DNA from 3 places in the Paenibacillus taichungensis genome. Region 2 is predicted to be linked to each of the others. Evidence: predicted binding sites of a transcription regulator. Region 2 holds the regulator's gene; each other region holds the start of a gene.

Region 1 (7,715 bases), 560 kb from region 2:
CCAGGATCGCCTGGGTAGCCTTTTTGGTGTATTGCGAGGAGAAGCGTCTGGACCCAAAGTCATGGTTGCAGGTCACTTCGACGAAGTTGGCTTCATGACCACAGGCATTACGGAAACAGGCATGATCAAATTCCGCCCCCTCGGTGGATGGTGGAGTCAGGCTGTATTGTCCCAACGTCTGGAACTCATCACTCCGGATCGCCGGATTACAGGGGTTGTCGGTTCGACACCTACTCATCTTCTCGATGAATCCCAGCGCAATAAACCGGTAGATCTTAACCATATGTACTTGGATATCGGTGCTGATAACCGTGCAGAAGCAGAGTCTTGGGGCATTCACCCAGGCATGCAGATTGTGCCGATCTGTGAGTTCACACCGATGGCTAATCCGAAGAAAATTATGGCAAAAGCATGGGATAACCGTTACGGTGTAGGCCTTGCACTTGAGCTGATTGAAGCATTGCATAAAGAAAAATTACCAAACACTCTCTATTGCGGTGCAACAGTCCAAGAAGAATTGGGGCTACGCGGTGCACGCACGGCTGCCAATCTGATTGAGCCGGATATTTTCTTCGCACTGGACTGCAGTGCCGCGAATGATATGACAGGAGACAAACAATCATTTGGACATATTGGACAAGGTGCTTTACTGCGTATCTTCGATCCGGGCATGTTCACCCATCGCGGTATTGTTGAATATGTTCAGGACACAGCATCATCCAATCAAATTAAAATGCAATATTTCATCTCTCCTGGCGGTACGGATGCCGGAGCGGTACATTTGAGCGGTATCGGTGTGCCTTCCACGGTAATTGGCATCTGCGCCCGCTACATTCATACTTCTTCTTCCATTATTCATACGGATGACTATGATGCAGCAAAAGAATTGCTCGTGAAACTGGTGAAGGGTCTGGATCAGACAACACTAAACACAATTATCGGAAACGCGTAAGGATCGATTCAAGGGAGGATCTTGAATTACATAAGCTTCATGGCTTCCCTCTTTTAGATTAAAACCTCAAGAGATGTTCTGCTTCAGCAGGACGTCTCTTTTTTTGCTGCAACTAGTTTAATAGCTAGAACATATATAGAAAAGATTCATACGATATAACAACGGTAGAAGAACTAAACATCAAGTAGCGGGGGACCTATTATGGCAATGAGAAGGAATGGAAAATCAAATAAAGGTTCCACCAAAACAAATGCTGCCAACACCCTTCTCAATGGCAACCTTAAAGGAAAGAACCTGGAAATTATCGTCGCAGCCTTGCTGGTGAGCGGGAAATTAAGAGTGGATGCTGTTACTTTGTTTCGAGAGGCCACATTGGTTGTTGAATTGGTTGGACAGTATAAAACACTAAAAAGTATTACACCATCGAACACCGACAAACTCGTCCAATTTCTAGACGAAATGGGCGACGTGACACTGGATGATGTTATTCGGGCTTTTCAACAAAGGATAAATTCCTAGATAGGATGAAATGAGGTTGGGATGATGTCTGACTTTGACGGAATTGGCTTCGCCGAACTGATAATTGTAGTTATCCTTGTAATGTTGTTTGTATTTGGTTCAACAGATATTGAAGGTTTGTCGAGTACACCCACAACCACATGATCTGACCATCTCCAAATTGAATACAGCCATGGATATGAACCAAAGAAATACCAGTCCTATTGCAGGACTGGTATTTTTGAGATATCACAGAAATAAAGGAGAGAATGCAATCCAGGCCACAATAAGAGCCAGCACAATGCACACATTTTCCACAACGGCCCCTTGCTTCGTGCCCGTACTCATGAGATTAATCCTTATACGCCACTTGAGTGGTGGCAATGGACGAATGCCGCGATTCGTCAACGAATCTGCCAATAGATGCATGACATAGGCTGTACCTCCGGCTACCCAGATCTCTGGCCCCTGCAAATGAGTTGTACTGTAGAGCAACCCAGTCCATACGGCGGTTCCATATAATGTGTGTGTCAATCCCCTGTGGGTTAACGTGGTACAGAGCATTAACAGACTGCCAGCAATTAGATTCCATGGTGCGAATGCATGCCCATAAAATACAAGTCCCAATCCGATTGCAAACATCAACACTTTGCGCAGGGAACGCGACGGCAGGAATGATACCATCGCAATCAAAATGGCGAGCAGCAGATTCCATGGTTTCGCCTGAACATAGAAGTACACAAATACAGCGACAGGCAGCAGGATTGTCTGTAATAGCCTAATGAGGCTGTTCGGCAATGCTTTGGATACCAATAGCGAATTCGGCTCATCAATGTCTGGCAGCAGCGAACCGATCAGAGCCACGGTAACCGCCGGTGCAGTCACAGGCATACCGGCTAACTGCAGAACAGAGAGGGATACAGTGGTCCCGATAATCAGGTGGGATCTTCCCATCATGGTGCAAAAACTTCCTTTCGAAGAAATAGGGAACATAAACCGTCCACTCCAGATTTTACAACGAAAACTATATAAGAACAATAGTTCGCATTTCTCATTTCAATTATAATCTTTCTCCATCGAATACTCCTGCGCACCTTTACTGTAGATATTCTGAATAAGCCTGTTTCATTATGAAGCTTCTATCATTATTAGTGAAATTAATCACATATAATGTCAACATTGAACGGTATGATTTAAATATAATCCACTAAAAATGCTGGTAACGTAAAGTATCCACTAAAGGAGGCATACAACCATGAACGGAAATAAAGAAAAACTGGTTATCATCGGTAATGGTATGGCAGGCATAAGTACAGTTGAACAAATTTTGAAATTGAGTTCCCGGTTCGACATTACCGTCTTTGGCACAGAGCCCTATCCCAATTACAATCGGATAATGCTGTCCTATGTGCTGGAAGGCAGCAAAACAATTGATGATATTGTGCTTAATGATCTGCATTGGTATGAAGATTACGGTATCACCCTCCATACGGGTACAACCATAACACGCATTGAGTCAGAAACACGTGAAGTCGTAACTGCGGAAGGCTTACGTTTCCCTTACGATAAAGTCATCATCGCAACCGGCTCCAGCTCTTTCATTCTTCCTGTACCGGGTCATGACAAACAAGGGGTCGTTGGGTTCAGGGATATAGCGGATTGTAACGTCATGCTGGAAGCAGCGAAACAATATAAAAAAGCGGCTGTCATTGGAGGAGGTCTTCTCGGCCTCGAAGCTGCCAAAGGCTTGGTCCAGCTCGGCATGGAAGTTACAGTCGTGCATCTGATGCAGGATCTGATGGAACGCCAGCTTGACCCTCAGGCATCTGCGATGTTAAAAACCGAACTTGAGCGACAGGGCATTCGGTTCAAGATGGGCGCACAAACCGCAGAGCTTCTCGGTGGCGAACGGGTAGAAGGTATTCGTTTTGCAGACGATTCCGTGCTGAACACTGATTTTGTTGTCATGGCAGTAGGCATCAAACCCAATACGGGTGTAGCCCGGGAAAGTGGCCTGGAAGTTAACCGAGGCATTGTAGTGGATGACTATATGCAGACGTCACTAAATAACGTGTATTCCGTCGGAGAATGTACCGAACATCGCGGTGTATGCTACGGCCTCGTTGCCCCACTGTTTGAACAGGGCATGATTCTGGCCAAACATATATGCGGTGTTGATACAGCTCCCTATGAAGGTTCTGTGGTATCCACGAAATTGAAAATTTCGGGCGTAGACGTCTTTTCCACCGGTGAATTTATCGACAGTCCCGAACATACGATCATTTCACATAAAGACGACTGGAAACGCACCTACAAAAAAATTCTGCTTCGGGATAATATCATGGTTGGCGCTGTACTCTTTGGTGATATTACGGATTCTGCCGAATTACAGAAATTGATTAAACAACAGGCTGAGATGACAGATGAACTGTATGCTTCACTGATGGGTACAGGTTGCGGTGGGCACAAAAAAGCCACATCCGTGGAAACCATGGCAGAAGACGAAATTGTCTGTGGATGTAACGGAGTAACCAAAGGAACCATTGTCGATGCCATTACGAATGAGGGATTGACCAGCGTAGACGAAATCAAAGCCTGTACGGGTGCAACCCGCTCCTGCGGCGGCTGTAAACCGGTTGTTGAACAGATTTTGCAATATGTGCTTGGAGACAACTTTACAGCGGGTGCCAAACAGGGAATCTGCGCTTGCACCTCCCTCAGCCGGGATGAGATCGTAGCGGAGATTAGACAAAAAGGAATGCAGACGACCAAAGAGGTCATGCATGTTCTGGGTTGGAATCAACCCGAAGGGTGTTCCAAATGCCGCCCGGCCATTAACTATTACCTTGGCATGATTGCACCAGATACCCATGTGGATGAAAAGGAATCCCGTTTTGTCAACGAACGTATGAACGCCAATATTCAAAAAGATGGCACGTATACGGTGGTACCGCGCATGTATGGCGGCGTCACAACGCCGGAAGACTTGAAACGCATTGCCGACATTTCGGTCAAATACGATGTAAAAGCCGTCAAAGTGACTGGAGGTCAGCGGCTGGACCTGATAGGAGTCAAAAAAGAAGATCTGCCCAAAGTCTGGGCTGAATTGGATATGCCTTCAGGCTACGCATACGCCAAATCGCTGCGTACAGTCAAAACATGTGTCGGCTCACAATTTTGCCGCTTCGGCACGCAGGATTCCATGGCGATGGGTGCTCTGCTAGAACGCAAGTTCGAACGTCTCGATCTACCTGCCAAGTTCAAATATGCCGTAAACGGTTGCCCTCGTAACTGTGCAGAGTCGTGTACAAAAGATATCGGAATCGTGGGCAATGACGGCGGCTGGGAAATATTTATTGGAGGCAATGGCGGCATCAAGGCCAGACTGGCTGACTCTCTGTGCAAGGTGAAGACCGATGAAGAACTAGTTGAGCTTTGTGGAGCGATCATGCAGCATTATCGGGAGACAGCCAACTACCTGGAGCGGACTTCCGAATGGGTGGAACGTGTTGGGTTGGAGCAGATTCGGGCCGTTGTTGTCGAAGACGTAAAAGAGCGTAAGGCGCTTATGGAACGAATTGAATTCGCTCTTGAGCAAGTGGAAGATCCTTGGAAAAAAGCACTGCGTAACGAGGAAGGCCAGAACAAACTTTTCCATGGCATAGAAGTTTCTGCTCGACCGTAGTCCTCTGTCTCTGCCATTATGATATATATTGACCCTGTAACGTGAACCTGATAATGAAGGAGATGTTCATATGACAACACAGCAATCTGCCATCTACTATCCTGCCGGAGAGATCGAAGAATTTCTGCCGCAGATAGGTAGAGTGGTTGAGATCAAAGACCATGAACTAGCTGTATTTCGCACCTCAGATGGCACCATCTTTGCTGCAGAAAATAGAAATCCTCATCCCAAGGGTGGACCGCTGGCGGAAGGGATTGTCTCCGGGTATTATCTGTACGATCCACTGTATGATTGGAAAATTGATCTGAACACTGGTCTTGTGCAGGCCCCCGATCAGGGACAAGTGCAGATGTATCCCGTGAAGGTCGAGAACGGGCAGGTCTGGGTCGCTTTATAGCAATAAGATTTTCACTGTCAACGACAGATGCACCAAAATGGGGGAAATCGTCATGTATACATCAAATGTTGAAGGAATTATTGAAGCAGCGGTTAAAAAACGAGATCAAATGAACGCAAGCCTGCCACGTTACATGGTTGCCGCTTTGATGGCTGGCGCATATGTAGGCCTTGGCATCATTCTGATATTCAGTATCGGTGCCCCACTGCTTGCTGCTCAGTCCCCACTGCAGATGATGCTGATGGGCATGTCTTTTGGACTTGCCCTCACACTCGTCATCTTTGCTGGATCGGAGCTGTTTACTGGTAACAATATGTTCTTTACAATGAGCACACTAGCTGGTCGGACTACTATTCGGGATACTCTCAAAAACTGGGGACTCGTCTTCCTTGGCAATCTGATCGGTGCCGTTCTGCTCAGTCTGCTTATTGTGGGCAGCGGTCTCTTCAAGACGGCGACACCGGAACATCTGCTTTTTGTCGTTTCTGCCAAAAAGATGGCTGCTCCCGTTAGCGAACTTTTCTTCCGAGGCATTCTCTGTAACTGGCTGGTCTGTCTGGCGATCTGGATGGCGGCCCGTTCAAAAGAAGATATTGCCAAACTCGTCCTCATCTGGTGGTGTCTGTACGCCTTTATTGCGAGTGGATATGAACACAGCGTCGCCAATATGACTTTGCTCTCCTTGTCCTGGTTGTTGCCAAACCACCCGGAAACAATTACTCTGGCAGGCTGGATTCATAACATGATTCCGGTCACGCTCGGTAATATTATCGGCGGTGCGCTGTTTGTAGGTATGGCGTACTGGTTTGTTTCGCCCGTGAGGAAGAAAGGCTAGCCCAATTCCCATCTTCTCAACAAAAGCCATCACGTTCTCTCATTCTACAATCGGGAGGACATGATGGTTTTTTGCTATTTAGCGATTCGACTTCTACTTTACCTTCGACTGTATCAGGGTTAATCTGTAGTTGACATAATCAAGTTATAATTAGTGCATACTTATAACTAAAAAGGATGATTGCACACATGGGAATTCATACGTACTTTAGATCACTCAACGATCTCGAACGCATTATTCGTACCCCGGGAAAATTCAAGTTCGAGGAACACAGCGTATCCGCCCACTCCTGGAAAGTCGTGCAGTATGCCAAAACACTCGCCGATATTGAGGAACAGCATGGGGTGGCCATCGATTGGAAGAAGCTTTATGAGATCACCAGCAGTCATGATTATGGCGAAATTTTCATCGGTGATATCAAAACGCCGGTTAAACATTATTCACTGGAGCTTCGTTCGATGCTACAGCAGGTAGAAGAAGGCATGGTTGAGCATTTTATTAACGAAAATATTCCTGAAGAGTTCCAGCCGATTTTCCGTAGACAGCTGCGTGAAGGCAAAGACAATTCTGTCGAAGGACTTATTCTGGAAGTGGCCGACAAAATGGATCAGGTGTACGAAGCGTTTGCTGAACTGCAGCGTGGCAATACAGAAAAGGAATTTATCGTGATGTACCGATATGCCCTAATCAAAATCAAAAATATTGATCTCCACTGTGTACAATATTTCCTCGAACATATTCTCCCTGACATCATTGAGGAAGGTAACCGGTCGCCATTTGATATCCGTCAAATCACGGAAGATGCTTTGTCACAATAATCAGCTCCAGTCATCGTGGTTCTTCAAGAGCCATGGACAGGGCTTTTTTTCGTTATTGTAACCTTTGGCGATACTCGCTGGGATACAGTCCTGCTTTGATATCCATATCTTCAAAGGCCACAAATAGGCGTTTTGCTTCGATGATTCGAAGCCCAGTCATGTATTTGAGCGGGGTTTCACCCGTCCCCTTGTTTAAAAACACTTCCCTAGGTAATCCACACTTGGCTACTTCAAAATCTCTCATTGACATTGAGTTCATTTGTAACTATTATAGTTACAACGGTGGTGATCATCCATGAAACAAATCAGCAGTCGCTTTTCCATTGCGGTTCATACGCTGTCCCTGGTCGCTGTTGTGCCCAATGAGTGCACGGGAGATTTTATCGCCAAAAGTGTGAATACCAATCCCGTCATTATTCGACGCATTATGTCCAAGCTGAAACAGGCCGGCCTGATTGAGGTCAGACCCGGTGTTGGCGGTGCTTCTTTGTTAAAGGACCCCGCGGACATTACCCTTTTGGATATATATC
Region 2 (7,715 bases):
CGAACTCGTTACGGAAGAAGTGGCAAGAGCGATCTCGGAAGAACTTTCTATTCCCACAATTGGTATTGGCGCAGGTAGAGGGTGTGATGGTCAGGTACTGGTATTCCATGATGTGGTTCAGTATGCTTCCCCATACACGCCAAAACGCTTTGTTAAATCGTATGGAGACGTAGGTACATTGATTCGCAATAGCATTGAGTCCTATGTGAAAGAAGTCAAGGATCGCTCATTCCCGGCAGAAGAGCATGTATTTACCGCCGCTGACGGCGTTCTGGATCAACTATACGGATATCGTAAAGAAAAGGTGGAGACGAACGCATGAAAGTGATACGGACAATCGCAGAATTAAGACAAGAACTGAGCTTGAAACGTCAGTCGATTCAGTCCAGAGAGTCCATTGTAGGACTCGTGCCTACGATGGGATTTCTTCATGAAGGCCATGCAAGTTTGATGCAAGCGGCTAAAGAACAGAGTGATATCGTGGTTTTGAGCATATTTGTAAATCCAATTCAATTTGGTCCGAATGAAGACTTTGACAGTTACCCAAGAGACGAAGCCAGAGATGTGGAAACTGCACGAGCAAAAGGGGTAGATATCGTATTTATTCCCTCTGTTGAAGAGATGTATCCACAGCCTACGCAAACGACTGTATCGGTTTCTTGTCTAACGGATCGCTTATGCGGTGCATCACGTCCAGGGCATTTTGACGGAGTGACTACAGTCGTGTCGAAGCTGTTTAACATTGTACAACCGCAGCGTGCATTTTTTGGCATGAAGGACGCACAGCAGGTAGCTGTGATCCAGCAGATGGTTAACGATTTGAACATGGCAGTTGAGATTGTGCCTTGTCCTATCGTTCGTGAGAGTGATGGCTTGGCGCTTAGTTCGCGCAACGTGTATCTCAGCACAGAACAGCGTCAGGAGGCTCTTGTTCTGTCCAAGGCATTACGTGAGGCACAGGTAGCTGTAGATGCAGGGACGGCGATGACAGCAGCGGATATCCGCAGTATATTGCGTCAGAACATTGAACGTTCTCCAATGGCTGTGATTGATTATGCTGAAATTCAGACTTTTCCAAGTCTGGAGCCACTTGCAGATCAGGAAAAAGTTCATGGTCGTGACGATCTGTTGATCGCACTTGCAGTAAAATTCGGCAAAACAAGATTGATTGACAATATAAGGCTGCAAAAATCGGAGGTACTGTCCCATGTTTAGAACACTAATGAAATCCAAAATTCACCGGGCAACCGTTACGGAAGCAAACCTGAACTATGTGGGTAGCATTACCATAGATGAAGATCTAATGGAAACTTCCGATCTAATGGAAAATGAGAAAGTGCAAATTGTGAATAATAACAATGGTGCACGTCTGGAAACCTATGTCATTCCAGGTCCACGTGGAAGTGGAGTGATCTGCTTGAACGGAGCAGCAGCTCGTCTGGTACAGCCTGGGGATACCGTCATAATCATTTCATATGCAATGATGTCTCAAGAAGAGGCAAATAATCACAAGCCTACCGTTGTATTTGTGGATGGACAGAATAAACCTGTGCAAACGATGAAGCACGAAGTTCATGCGACGATTATGTAATCGACTGGTAAGGGGAATGAAATCGACCCATTCTACAAAAAATGAGTACAGGTCACTGCACTAATCCATTTTTTCAAGGGTGGGGATGCATCGATGTTCCAGCATGTTTTCGCAGAAATGAACGACATGTTAGATGAAATTATCAAGCGCTACCCTTCTGCTGAAGGCCTAAGCAAACAAGAATTGCTGCAAAAGTGGAATTTGCTGAAGCGGATGAGTGACGGGATGATTGATGAGTGGCTGATGTTTGAAGAAAAAATGAGCCAGGTGAGGGAAAGGGAACTGGATAAGCCTGCTTCCCTCGAACCTGAACAGGAAGCTGTTACCGCACTGCCAGAACTGCATCTGGAGTGTTTCAGTCGCGGTCAGGGATATTTCAAACTGCAAATGTACCCGCAGGCGATTATGCAATTTTCTAGGGTTGTGACCGACTATCCGGAAAGTGCATTGACTCGTTTTTACCTGGCTCTTGCTCATCTCAACCTGGAACAAACCGAGGAAGCCGGAATACACTTGCAGCGGATCATGCATCTGAACGGTTCGCCGAGATTGAAGGGGCTGGTATGTAACGTCCTGGGCTGTATCGAGGCCAAGCTCGCGAATCCTGAAGGCGCATGTTCATTATTTGCGCAGGCGCTTCAGTATGACCCATCGTTGACCGAACCGCTGTATAACATGGAAGCATGTCGATTAAACAGCGGAAAACTGCAATATGCAAATCAGCTGACTGCCTTAAATTAAGGCCAATTCGGCGGCATAAAGACGGTGTTCCCTCCTCTGGCATAGCGGCGGGGACACCGCTTTTTTGTCAGTTAATTTTCAAATGCCCTTTTTTTTGCTATGCTGTAACATAGACTGGAATGGAAGGGACCGTACATTGCAATGAAATTTGCCGTATTGGATTTCGAAACAACCGGCACGCAGTCCGACGGTGAGATAATACAGGCCGGACTTGCCATCATAGATCATGACTACAGCATAACTCAAATATATAGTTCTTATGTGAACCCAGGTGTACCGATTCCTCCGTTTATTACGGGGTTAACCGGTATTACTGATGAAGATGTGGCGAATGCTCCCTCATTGGAAGAGATGATGATGGAGATGGTTCCGCTGCTTGACGATGTTGTTCTTGTTGGACACAACGTTGCTTTTGATTTTCATTTTCTTCAAAATGCACTCGATCGATGCGGTTATCTGCCATTTACCGGACGGATTCTGGATACGATTGATTTCCTGAAGATCACGTTTCCGTCACTGGGGTCTTATCAACTCGGTTATGTGTCTTCGGAATTCGGATTTCAGCATGACCGCCCTCATCAGGCAGACAGTGATGCTCTCGCAACAGCTTTTGTATTACTGAAGTGCCTCGATGAGCTGCGTGCACTGCCGCTGATCACGATTCAGCGCCTCAGTGACCTGTTTGCGCCGGAAGACAGTGACTTGGGTTGGTTCTTTGATGGAATGCGTACTGAGAAGGAAGCAGAGCCGATTCAGGATCTGGATGGTCATACGTATTACCGCCAGCTCGCCCTGAACGTGAGTGACTGGACCGATATAGGCTCACCACGCGATGAGCGAGAAGGTAATCCGCTGGAAGGCGTAAGTTTTGAGCAGTTCATGGATCAGGTTAGAGCTAACCTGAAGGAGACGCTGGACCATTATGAGGAGCGTGAGGCGCAAACTCAGATGTTCAGCAGTGTACGACAAGCTTTGGATGAAGAGAAACATCTCTTGATTGAAGCTGGAACAGGTACAGGTAAATCACTTGGGTATTTGCTGCCTGCCATCTATGAAAGTGTGAAACAGGAACAGAAAGTCATGGTCAGCACACATACCATCAACCTGCAGGAGCAATTGAGAGAGCGGGATATTCCTATGCTGACCCAGGTGGTTCCGTTCCCGTTCAAGGCAGCAGTGTTCAAAGGACGTGGGCACTATCTGTGTCTGCGTAAGTTTGAGCACAAAATCAATAAACGTGAATTCGCTACACCGAAAGAGGATTATTTTACAGCGGCTCAGATGATTGTCTGGCTTACTCAGACGGAGACTGGAGACGACGAGGAGCTTAATCTAAGCGGGCGCGGAGGAGACTTCTGGGAGACGGTACAGAGTGAGTCTGAGTCTTGTCTTGGACGTTCCTGTCCTTGGTTCCGCAAATGTTTCTATCACCGGGCCAAACATGAAGCCGGGCTGTCTGATATCGTCATTACCAATCACTCGAAATTATTTACGGATGTCAAAGCAGCACATCAGCTGCTGCCGGCCTACGAAAGTCTCGTCATCGATGAAGCACATCATTTGGAGGACGTAGCAGGTAAGCATCTGGGTCTTCATATGAAATATTTCACGTTGGTTCATACTCTGACCCGACTGTTTAAAGATAGCCGTAATGGCCAACTGCCGATGCTTCGTTCTCAATTATCGGGTCACGAAAATTCGGTACAGTGGGGCTCCATGATTGATCAGATGTTCCCGCTTGCGGTCGAAGTCAAAGAGATGTGGGATCGACTAAGTGATACATTGTTTGGCCTGCTGCCTGAACGCAGCGATGCTTCTCCAGGCGAGACAGGACAATTCTCTCTTAGACTGAAGCCTTCACAAAAACCAGCTAAATGGCAGGAATTGCAGGATGCTGAAAACCAAATCTATGTCACTCTAGGTGATTTGATTCGTAAAGGCGACAAGCTGCTGCTTGAAGTGAAAGAAGATCAGGATGATTATCAGTCCGATAGTCTGATTACGGATATCTCAGGTCTGCTCAAGGACTTGGCAACGATTAAGGATAATCTGCGTTTCTTCATGCGGATGGATGATGCCAACACCGTTTACTGGATGGAGGCCAGCGGCCAGTTCCGCAGTAAATCACTTCAGCTCTATGCTGTTCCTGTCGATGTCAGTGCACAATTGAAGGATATGTTCTTTGATAAAAAGAAAAGCGTTGTGCTTACATCGGCTACGCTCTCCGTTGACAAATCATTTCAATTCATGATCGAACAGCTGGGTTTGCAGGAAGCTGCCGAGAATAACCGTTTGTTAACGTCCATGTTGCCGTCACCGTTCAATTATCGAGAACAGGCGCTGCTCGTCATTCCGCGTGATTTCCCAAGCGTGAAGGGCAGTGTAGGCGATGCCCACTTTGTGGATATGCTCGTGCACTCCCTCGCGGAAACGGCTATTGCCACTCGTGGACGTATGATGGTGTTGTTCACCTCCTATCGCATGCTGCGCCAGGTCTATGACCCACTTAAGGAGGCCTTGTCAGGCAATGATATTTCTTTGCTTGGGCAAGGGGTGGACAGTGGCAGCCGTTCCAAGCTTACACGCCGCTTCCAAGATGCAAAAGCAACGGTGCTTCTTGGCACAAGCAGCTTCTGGGAAGGGGTGGACATTCCAGGAGAGGCTCTGACTTGTCTCGCGATTGTCAGACTGCCGTTCCAGCCACCGAATCATCCATTAGTCGAAGCGAAGAGCGAGCTTTTGCAGCAGCAGAAGAAAAACCCGTTTATGAAGCTGTCCGTGCCACAAGCCGTCATCCGTTTCAAACAGGGATTTGGCAGACTGGTTCGTACAGGCAAAGACAGAGGCATTGTAATTGTATACGATACACGCGTTATTGAAGCGTATTATGGCAAGTACTTTTTATATTCATTACCTGGTCCTAAAATGGAGCACATGCTCACAGAACAGATGGTTCCTCGTATTTCGGAATGGCTCGAGAGACCGACCGAAGAGCAACAATAAACAGATACGCTCTGTAGCTTCCATTATTGCAAGACGCCAGTGGTTGGCGGTAAAATTAAGTAATATAATTTTTGTTTCGTGGATATGCGAGTAAAGCAATTAAAAGGAATAAAAGCAATTATCCATTATATAACAACGAGCATCCTGTTTAACTCAGTAATCTTTTTGCTCGTTTTCGACAGGGTGCTCATCTTTTTCATCTATCTATCGTGGCCTTTGTAAGGGGGAGCAATGAATGAAATCAGATAAAATTTCGGAAGCCGTGGTGCGTAGATTGCCTGTTTACTTGCGTTATTTGAATGAACTGCATCAGCGCGAAGTCAATACGGTCTCTTCACAAGAACTGGGACTGAGGCTGGATTTGAATCCTGCCCAGATTCGTAAAGACCTGGCTTACTTCGGTGACTTTGGTCGTAAAGGGATCGGGTATGACGTTTCATATCTCATTGAGAAAATCCGCCATATTTTAAAAATAGACCAGCAGATCAATGTAGCTCTTGTCGGAGCAGGTAATTTGGGACATGCCTTGTCTAATTACAATGCCTATCTCAAAGACAACATGAAGATCGTCGCTGTATTTGATGCCTACGGTCCGAAGATTGGGAGTCAAATCAACAGTTTGACGGTGCAACCAATGAATGAATTAACGGATTCGGTCAAAAAAGACAACATTCGTATAGGTATTATCACGGTTCCGGATACGGAAGCCCAAAATGTTGCAGATCAACTGATTGAGTCAGGAATTGAAGCGATTCTGAATTTTGCGCCAACGATTCTGAAGACTCCGCCGCATATTCGTATTCATCATGCCGATTTTACGACGGATTTGCTTAGTCTGGCTTATTACTTGGAGAATGGAAAGGACGACGAGGAAGATGACGACAAATAGATGGGTCATTCACAACGGCAAATTTGCCGTGAGTGAGGGTACGAATTGGAAAGTGGTTCAAGGTTTTATGGTTGTGGAGAATGACAAGATTGTGCATATTGGTGAGACATTGCCGGAAGGAGACGAAAGTCTGACAAAGGTGGACGGAAAAGGACTATTCTTCTTGCCGGGTCTGATCAATACGCATGGTCACGCGGCCATGTCGCTTCTGAGAGGCCATGGAGACGATCTCGCGTTACAAGTATGGTTGCAGGAGAAAATGTGGCCAATGGAAGCCAAAATGACGTCTGAAGACGTATATTGGGGTACATCTCTATCCGTTCTTGAAATGTTGAAAGGCGGAACAACAGCTTTCCTGGATATGTATGATCATATGGATCAGGTGGCGAAAGTGGTGGAACAATCCGGCGTTCGGGCTGCTCTGGCACGTGGGGTAATCGGACTTTGCTCAGAAGAAGAACAACTGCGTAAGCTGGAAGAGTCCGCAGCATTTGCTCGTCAATGGAATGGACAGGCAGACGGAAGAATTACAACCGTAATCTCTCCACACGCCCCTTACACTTGCCCACCAGATTACATAGAGAAGCTGGTACAGGTTGCTCATGACCTGAATCTGCCTTTGCATACGCATATGTCTGAGACGCTTCGCGAAGTGGACCAGAACGTGGCTGATTACGGACTGCGTCCGGTTGCACATCTGGAGAAACTAGGATTTTTCTCTCGTCCGTCTCTGGTTGCACATGCTGTCCATCTGAATGATGAAGAGATCGAGATTCTCGCAAAGCATGATGTAGCAGTTTCCCACAATCCAGGTAGTAACCTGAAATTGGCTTCGGGTGTTGCACGAGTACCTGATCTGTTGAAAGCAGGCGTGACTGTGTCCCTGGGAACAGATGGACCAGCAAGTAACAATAACCTGGATATGTTTGAAGAGATGAGATTGGCTGCGTTGATTCATAAAGGTGTATCTGGTGACCCTACTGCAGTGCCGGCAGGGGAAGCGCTTCTGCTTGGAACTTCATATGGTGCCAAATCCATATTCCTGAATAATACAGGCGCTCTGCAAGTTGGCATGAAGGCTGACTTCATCGCGTTGAACATCGAACAAGCCCATTTCTATCCGCATACGGATCTGATTTCCCATACGGTCTACTCGGCATCGGCCAAAGATGTGGAGCATGTGTGGGTGGATGGTAAACAAGTGGTTAAACATGGCGAATGTCTTACGATGGATGAAGAGCGCATTCTGCGTGAGTCTCAGCTGGCATTTGACAGTTTGCTTGCCCGATAATTACAAGGACAGCATCGTCATAGGGAAAGGAAGTTCGGCTTTTGAAGAAAAAAAAGAAGTGGATATGGATTTCGCTGCTGCTCCTGGTTCTGATTCTGTTTGGACTTCAGCGTTATTATGTCTATGTTACCCAGGATCAGCGCAAGGAAGAGGCGTTGGCCATACAGGCGGCCCAGGAACAGCTGGGGATTACGTCCCAC
Region 3 (7,715 bases), 310 kb from region 2:
AAACACATGGGGAAAGTGAATCAACGGAAGATTCAGGCCATAAGTAAATGTCCAATGAAGATGGTGATGCATGATGGGAGATATGTTACAAGTCGTTCGACGAGAAATGAAAATGGGATTTCGCAACCCCTGGTCATATTCATTTTTGATTCTTTTCTGCATATTTAGTCTGAGTTTGCTAATCATTAATTCTCAGAATTTTGTAACAGGCTACTCTGGCACGACAGGTTCCATGTTAAATCTTATTCTTTATCTGTTGCCGCTGATGACGCTCTTTCTGGGCTCGTTCTCGTTGACTTCTGAAAAGGAAGAGGGCAGCTGGCAACTGTTGTCCACATATCCCATCGGTACGATGTCTTTTATTGTTGGAAAATATCTGGGTCTGTCGGTTGTATTAGTGACTATAGTAACATTCGGTTACGGCCTCATGGGACTTCTTAGCGGATGGGTGGGCAGCCCTTTAGATGTTATGACGTACTTATTGTTTCTGGTATTCTCCTGTGGACTGGTGCTGCTATTTCTGATTATTGCACTGTTCATTGGTTCGTTATCCAAAAATCGGTGGCAAGCGTTAACAATATCCGTATCCGTTTGGTTTTTTGCTGTGATCGGATGGCCTACACTTCTAATCTCCGTGCTAGGACTTATGCCTTATCAGTGGATAAAACCCTTACTCACCGTTCTAACCTTCATCAATCCGGCTGAGCTGGTACGTTTGTTTGTTGTGATCAAACTTGGCGGGGGCTCTATACTGGGACCTGAATATTATCAGTGGGTAGATTGGGTGCAACCATCCAGTGGAAGCTGGATTTTTACAGGGATATGTCTGCTGTGGATTGCATGTTCTATCGTGGTAGTCTACGGGATCTGGGAAAGGGGGCGTTCCCATGGATAACGTGGAAGCAGAGATTATTGGACTGTATAAATCCGTAAAAAAACAACAGATCGTTGAAGATATATCCTTTCGCGTTTCTTCCGGTCATGTGCTTGCCTTATGTGGCGGAAATGGGGCCGGAAAAAGCACTGTTCTGCGTATGCTCGCAGGTATTCTTCAACCTACCTCCGGAGAAATCATTGTAAACAAAATGCGCTGGTCCAAAGAACGAAAGCGATATTCGGAACAGATCGGATATATGCCGGATGATTATCATTTCAACCAGGGTCTGACGGCAGAGGAAGTGCTCCAGTTCTGGGCGGCGCTTAGGAAAGTGTCCAGAGAGAGAGTAGCGGAAGTGCTGACTATGGTAGGCTTGGCCGATCAAAAAAAGAAGCGGGTCACGACCTTTTCCAAAGGAATGCGGCAGCGTGTGTTATTTGCCCAGGCTCTGCTGTCCAAGCCTCCGCTGCTGATCATGGATGAGCCGACGAATGGACTGGACCCCTTCTGGATGCAAGAGTTTACAAATCTGATAAAACAGATCAAGGAGGAGGGACATATGGTCGTGTTCTCCACCCACCAGCTTGAAATCGCAGATGATGTTGCGGATCAGATTGTTTTTATGAACCAAGGACGTAATGTGGGAGATGGCTCTACTGAGGAGTTTCGTCAACAGTTCGGGTCGCTTCATGCTGCATTTCATCATAGTCTTGGCTTAAAATGAAGGTGAATTTATTGGAAATAAAAAGTAAAAAAATGAGTGCGAAAATGAGACGTTTGCTTACTATCCTGATTGGAATGGCTGCTGTGCTGGTAGCTGTGTGGGCAATTTACCAGGAGACTTCATCATCCGAGCCCAAAAGAACCGGTGCCATTGAAGCCGGTGCAACTGCTCCTGAATTCACTGCGGTTAATTCAGCCGGAGAACAGGTGAAGCTCTCCGATTATCGGGGCAAAGTCGTTATGATTAACTTCTGGGCTTCATGGTGTACGCCCTGTGTGAGGGAAATGCCAATGATTAATCAGATCGCTCAGACGTATCAAAACGATGTAGAGACTCTGTTTGTCAACGTGGGGGAAGCGAAGGGCACCATTCGTGAATTTATGGAGAAACAGCAATTCGATTTTCCTGTTATCATTGATGTGACCGGAAAGGTCTCCCGCCTGTATCGTATTACCGGTTTGCCAGCGACCATGATCATAGATCAGGAAGGTATATTCAGTCACATTCTGCTCGGTGAGTTGACTAAGGATATTCCTTTGCAGCAATGGCTAGAGGAGACCGTACAGCAACGGAATTGAAGCTTTGCAGACAAATGGAAGAAGTCGCTATAAGAGCGGCTTCTTTTGTTTTATTTATAAGCTGCTATAAGAATCCAGGCAACCGCGAACGGTTTTCTCGAACATCTTGCACGCATAGTAGAATTGAAAATCGCAATACCACGGTTGTGTCCAAAGAATCAATAGCTCCTTTGGGTATTTTTTACGCTTTTCACCGAGTTGTCAGAAAGAGTTGATCCTTTCTTGAACATTTAGGGACGAAGACGTGTCAGTGATTGAATTGCTAATTCACAAAGATATAATAATTTTAACTATTAGGTCCTGTTAAGTACTTTGGCCCTTCAGTATCAGGTAAAGCTTCCTCGTCTCTTACTTTGTGAAAAAATTCTCTTTGTACATACAATGATGGAGGAACGCTTTATAGACAAACTCTGAACCTATTTCGTGGGACTTCTCTAAACCTGATATTAAACGCAGCCCAAGGGATGACTGACCTAATAATTAAAAGTTTCAAATCAGTACGAAAATCGAACAGAGTTTGAAAGGAGGCAGTAAAGGATGGCAATCGATACGGTGATGTGGAGCAAGCTGGTGACAGGTATGACGCTGGGCTTCCACGCTATTTTTGCGACGCTTGGCGTCGGTATACCTCTAATGATCGCAATTGCAGAGTTCATGGGGATTCGCAAGAAGGACCCCCATTACACACTGATGGCGAAGAGGTGGTCAAGAGGGTTTGTCATTTCTGTGGCGGTTGGTGTGGTGACCGGTACAGCGATTTCACTGCAACTGGCCCTGGTGTGGCCGAATTTTATGAAACTAGCAGGCAATGTCATTGCACTCCCACTATTCATGGAAGTGTTTGCGTTCTTTTTTGAAGCGATCTTCCTGGGCATTTATTTGTATACGTGGGATCGATTCAAAAATCCTTACATTCACTGGCTGCTGACGATTCCAATCGTCACAGGTGCAGGCATGTCGGCTGTGTTTATTACAACGGTGAACGGCTTCATGAACCAGCCTGGAGGCTTTGTCATGGAAGCAGGCCAATTCACAGCGGTTAACCCAGTGGAGGCGATGCTGAATACGGCGACGTTCTCCAAGGTGTTCCATGTATTAAGCTCGGCCTATTTGACAGGAGCTGCCCTGTTAGCCGGAATTGCAGCCTTTGCGCTTCTGAGAAAAGGGGCATCTGCATACCACAAAAAAGCCTTGAATCTCATGATGGCGGTGGTTCTGCTGTTCGGCTTACTGAACACATTAGCGGGAGATGTGTCCGCCAAATTTCTGGCCGAGCATCAGCCGGAGAAACTTGCAGCAGCAGAATGGCATTTTGAGACAGAAAGTGGCGCAGATTTGATTTTATTGGGATGGCTGAATGCGGAGCATGAAATTATAGGAGCCCTTCACCTTCCGAAACTGCTTAGCTTCCTGGCCTTTAGTGACTTTAATGCCGAAGTAACCGGACTGGAGGAGTTTCCGGAGGACGAATGGCCGCCGCTGCTCGTTCACTACCTGTTTGATTTAATGGCGGGAATCGGATTTACGCTACTGGCTATCTCGGTTCTGTACTTCCTGTTTGTGTTCTGGAAAAAGCGCAATGAGCTGAACAAGTGGCTGCTTGGGATTATAGCACTAGGCGCACCCATGGCTTTTCTCGGAGTTGAACTGGGTTGGTTCTATGCTGAACTGGGGAGACAGCCGTGGATTATCCGGGGATATATGCGTGTTGAGGAAGCCGCCACTTCATCACCCAACATCAGAATGATCTTTTTCTTCTTCCTGCTTCTCTACATCGTTCTGGGAGTCATGTGTGTTCTCGTACTAAGACGTTTGTTCAACAATAATCCGGCAGAAGTCGAGATGGAGAAATGGATGAAGGAGAAGCGCAATCCGTCTACAGAAAAGGGTGAGCGTACATGAGTTACGAACTGATTGGCATCTCGGTGCTCTGGTTGTTCCTGTATGGCTATTTAATTGTAGCCTCCATTGATTTCGGGGCGGGTTTCTTTGCCTTTTATGCACGCTTGACGAAACAGGATCACCTGATTAATCGTCTGATTTCCCGTTATTTATCACCGGTATGGGAGATTACGAATGTATTTTTTGTCTTTTTCTATATTGGCATTGTTGGATTCTTTCCGGACACGGCTTATTATTACGGATCAGCTCTGCTCGTACCGGGCAGTATTGCGGTCATTTTGCTCGCCATTCGTGGGTCGTTTTATGCCTTTGAGAACTATGGTTCCAAAAATAATATCGTGTATCTGTTTCTATATGGAGCTTCGGGATTGCTTATTCCCGCTTCGCTATCAGTGGCGCTAACGCTGTCTGAAGGTGGTTTTATCGTGAAGCAGGGTTCGACGGTTTCGCTGGATTACTGGACACTGTTTACCAATCCGTTATCATGGAGCATCGTTGGACTCGCGATTGTGTCCGTATTGTTCATTAGCAGCTCATTTCTGACCTTCTATGCGTCGCGGGCAGAGGATCACTCTGCATTGAAGCTGGTGCGTAACTATGCCCTGTTCTGGAGCACACCGACGATTATCATCGCACTGACTGCATTTATTTATTTGGGACAGCACAATGAGCGACATTTTCAAAATATGATGGATTTATGGTGGCTACTTGCGCTTTCCGTTGCCTTCTTCATGATTGCGATGTGGCTGATCTATAACGGACGCCGCTACGGATTAGCGTTTATATGTATCATGCTGCAATTTTTCTGTGCCTTTTTCGCTTACGGAATTGGTCAATATCCTTATATCCTTGATCCGTTTATTACAATTCAAAACAGTGTAACCTCACCAGCGATGGGCTTCGCACTGGTTGTTGTGTTTATCGGTGGCATGTGCATGTTGATTCCTTCCTTAATTCTGGTTTTCAAACTGTTTCTGTTTGATGCGGATTATGTTAAGGGAAAAAAATAAATTGAATTTAATATGTGATGTAAGGGAGTAATCTCACAGGTTCATAGAAAGGAGGAGAGCTTACATGAAGAGGAAAACAAGCCTGATCTCTCAACAAATGTCTGGGCAACGAAAACGTCTCGTGCTTCTTGCAGTGATTTCACTTGCGCTGGGTGCAGCGATTGCAAGTCAGGCTGCGCTGCTTGCTGAAGCAGTACAACGGATTTTTGTGGAGAAGGCTTCCCTTTCGTCGGTCGTCATGCTGCTCGGGATACTCCTGGCTGTCATGGTCGTACGTACAGGGTTGTCTTATGGGAACGGAAAAGTTGGTTTGCATATGGCTTCCAGTGCGAAGACGAATATGCGAGCAGCCGTGCTGCAACATTTGACCCATGCCTCGATGCCATCAACCCTTCGTGGACAAACAGGCGGAAAGGTCAGTGTTGCTCTGGATGCTGTGGATGAGGCTGACAGTTATTTCAGTCAGTACATGCCGCGTATGATGGAGGCTGCCATCATACCGATTCTGATTTTGGTGGTAACGTTTATGCAGCATGCCAATTCAGGCTTCATTATGCTGTTTACGGCACCGTTTATCCCCTTGTTCATGATTTTGGTGGGACTAAAAACAAAGAACAAATCAGAGGAGAAATATGCGCAGCTGGCCGAGTTCTCCGGTACGTTTCTGGATTCTCTTCAAGGGCTTGTTTCGTTGAAAATATTTGGACGGGCTCACCGTCAGCAGCAGGAGATTGAACGCGCTAGCCTCGGTTACCGCGATGCCACGATGGGCATTTTGCGGATTGCGTTTACCAATACGTTCATGCTGGAATCGATCGTAATGCTAAGCATCGGTATCGTGGCTCTTGAGCTTGCAATCCAGCTGCTTGTATTCAAATCGATAGCGTTCCATACCGCGTTTCTCGTGCTGCTGCTCGTTCCCGAGTTCTACAGTCTGTTGAAAAATACGGGAACGGCTTTTCACAGCGGTCGAACAAGTATGGGAGCAGTTCGTAAGGTAGAGCAGATGCTTGAGGAAACGGCTGGGGAGAGTATATCGGTAGATGGCAAAGAAGGATCAGGTACATCCGATGGAATTGACGAGGTCGATAACATGGATCGGATGGAAAGAGGAAACGGGATAGGGACATTGCAAATGGACCGTTCCAATGGCAGTTCCATACCGCCGACCATCATATTGAACCATCTCCGATTTCGGTATGCGCCCGAATCATTCGAGCTTGAGACTGGTCGAGCACAGCTTGATCCGGGAGAATACATTGCCATTGTCGGCAAAAGTGGTTCAGGGAAAACGACGTTACTCCATCTCATTGCGGGTTTGCTGAAACCAGCATCAGGAGAGGTTCTGGTAAATGGACAGCCGCTATTCAAATATGATGAGACTTCATGGTTCGAACAGGTTAGCTACATTACACAGCATCCCTATATTTTTGCAGGTACATTTGCTGAGAACATTGCGATTGGTGCTGGGCGAAATGTATCCAGGACTGAAATCGAGCAGGCGGCAGAGGCTGCCGGGCTTGCCGAACTTGCTGCCCAATTGGAGCATGGCTTCGATACCTTGGTTGGTGAAGGAGGAAGGGGGCTGTCTGGAGGGGAAAAGCAGCGACTTGCCTTGGCACGTGCTTTTTTGAAGCGCCCATCCATCATATTGTTTGATGAACCCACGGTAGGACTGGATCTGCGCACAGAGCAGATATTGCAACATTCCATTGCCACATTGGCAGAAACCGCGACGATGATTACGGTGGCTCACCGGTTATATACGATTCAACATGCTGATCGTATATTGTTTATGGACGACGGTGTGCTAGTAGATTCGGGACGCCATGAAGAGCTTATGGCGCGCCTACCCCAGTATGCCGAGATGATTGATGTTCAACGAAAGGGGGGCTTATCATGAATGAGCTAGCGATTTTGTCCAAAGCCATGATTCAGGAGCGAAAGGATATCATTCTTTCTATTCTAGGTGGGTTTATTGCAGGGATAGCAGGAGTGGCCCTCTTCTCGGCTAGCGGATATCTGATTTCGCAAACGGTCTTCGCGCCACCGCTTTACACCTTAATTGTACTCACCTCGCTGGTCAAGCTGCTTGGACTGCTTCGGGCGGCGAGTCGTTACGGAGAGCGCTTGTATTCACACCGGGCGACATTTTCCATGCTTAGCCGTTTGCGTACATCCTTTTTTGCCCGACTCATTCCTTTGACGCCGGGTATATTGAACAAAAAACGAAGCGGGGACCTGCTTGCGCGCATTGTTGGGGATGTGGAGAGTCTGCAACATTATTTTTTGCGCGTCGCTTATCCACCGATTATTGTTGTTATGGTCTTTTTGGCTACAGTGTTGTTTACTTCTGCCTTTTCATTCTGGATTGCGGTTTTGTTTGTAGTAGGTATGCTCACAACGACATTGGTTGTACCGGGAATAGTTTTGCTTAGGCAGCGAAAAATACATGGACACGTTCGCGAACAACGGGCGCTGCTTTCCACAGAAGTCACCGAAGTATTGTATGGGTTCCGGGATTTGAAAGTGTACGGACAACTGACTCAACGGGAGCAGCAGCTGCAGAAGGCTTCTGCTGCGTTGACGGTCCAGCAGCAACGGGCTGCCGGACACCTACTGCG

What was found. The regulator Rex, encoded in region 2, represses fermentation and respiration genes when NADH is low (regulators of the CRP and FNR family bind a similar motif). The targets are predictions, from matches to a motif close to TTGTGAAATATTTCACAA.
Region 1: the regulator Rex is predicted to act here: its motif matches at 2,600-2,617, upstream of nirB (nitrite reductase large subunit NirB).
Region 3: the regulator Rex is predicted to act here: its motif matches at 2,533-2,550, upstream of ACR1R9_RS08760 (cytochrome ubiquinol oxidase subunit I).

What each region holds. Positions count from the first base shown of each region.
Region 1 covers NZ_CP194720.1:1,008,098-1,015,812, reverse strand. The annotation lists gene ACR1R9_RS04630 (M42 family metallopeptidase) at 1-952, shown strand, start outside; gene ACR1R9_RS04625 (hypothetical protein) at 1,154-1,471, shown strand; gene ACR1R9_RS04620 (metal-dependent hydrolase) at 1,700-2,407, opposite strand; gene nirB (nitrite reductase large subunit NirB) at 2,706-5,135, shown strand; gene nirD (nitrite reductase small subunit NirD) at 5,206-5,532, shown strand; gene ACR1R9_RS04605 (formate/nitrite transporter family protein) at 5,585-6,367, shown strand; gene ACR1R9_RS04600 (YfbR-like 5'-deoxynucleotidase) at 6,556-7,185, shown strand; gene ACR1R9_RS04595 (Rrf2 family transcriptional regulator) at 7,481-7,715, shown strand, end outside.
Region 2 covers NZ_CP194720.1:1,568,977-1,576,691, forward strand. The annotation lists gene panB (3-methyl-2-oxobutanoate hydroxymethyltransferase) at 1-322, shown strand, start outside; gene panC (pantoate--beta-alanine ligase) at 319-1,215, shown strand; gene panD (aspartate 1-decarboxylase) at 1,208-1,591, shown strand; gene ACR1R9_RS07305 (tetratricopeptide repeat protein) at 1,709-2,332, shown strand; gene dinG (ATP-dependent DNA helicase DinG) at 2,474-5,335, shown strand; gene ACR1R9_RS07315 (redox-sensing transcriptional repressor Rex) at 5,571-6,224, shown strand; gene ACR1R9_RS07320 (amidohydrolase) at 6,211-7,515, shown strand; gene ACR1R9_RS07325 (DUF5590 domain-containing protein) at 7,557-7,715, shown strand, end outside.
Region 3 covers NZ_CP194720.1:1,880,393-1,888,107, forward strand. The annotation lists gene ACR1R9_RS08740 (nitrous oxide reductase accessory protein NosL) at 1-47, shown strand, start outside; gene ACR1R9_RS08745 (ABC transporter permease) at 74-895, shown strand; gene ccmA (heme ABC exporter ATP-binding protein CcmA) at 888-1,601, shown strand; gene ACR1R9_RS08755 (TlpA family protein disulfide reductase) at 1,634-2,179, shown strand; gene ACR1R9_RS08760 (cytochrome ubiquinol oxidase subunit I) at 2,717-4,081, shown strand; gene ACR1R9_RS08765 (cytochrome d ubiquinol oxidase subunit II) at 4,078-5,091, shown strand; gene cydD (thiol reductant ABC exporter subunit CydD) at 5,156-6,994, shown strand; gene cydC (thiol reductant ABC exporter subunit CydC) at 6,991-7,715, shown strand, end outside.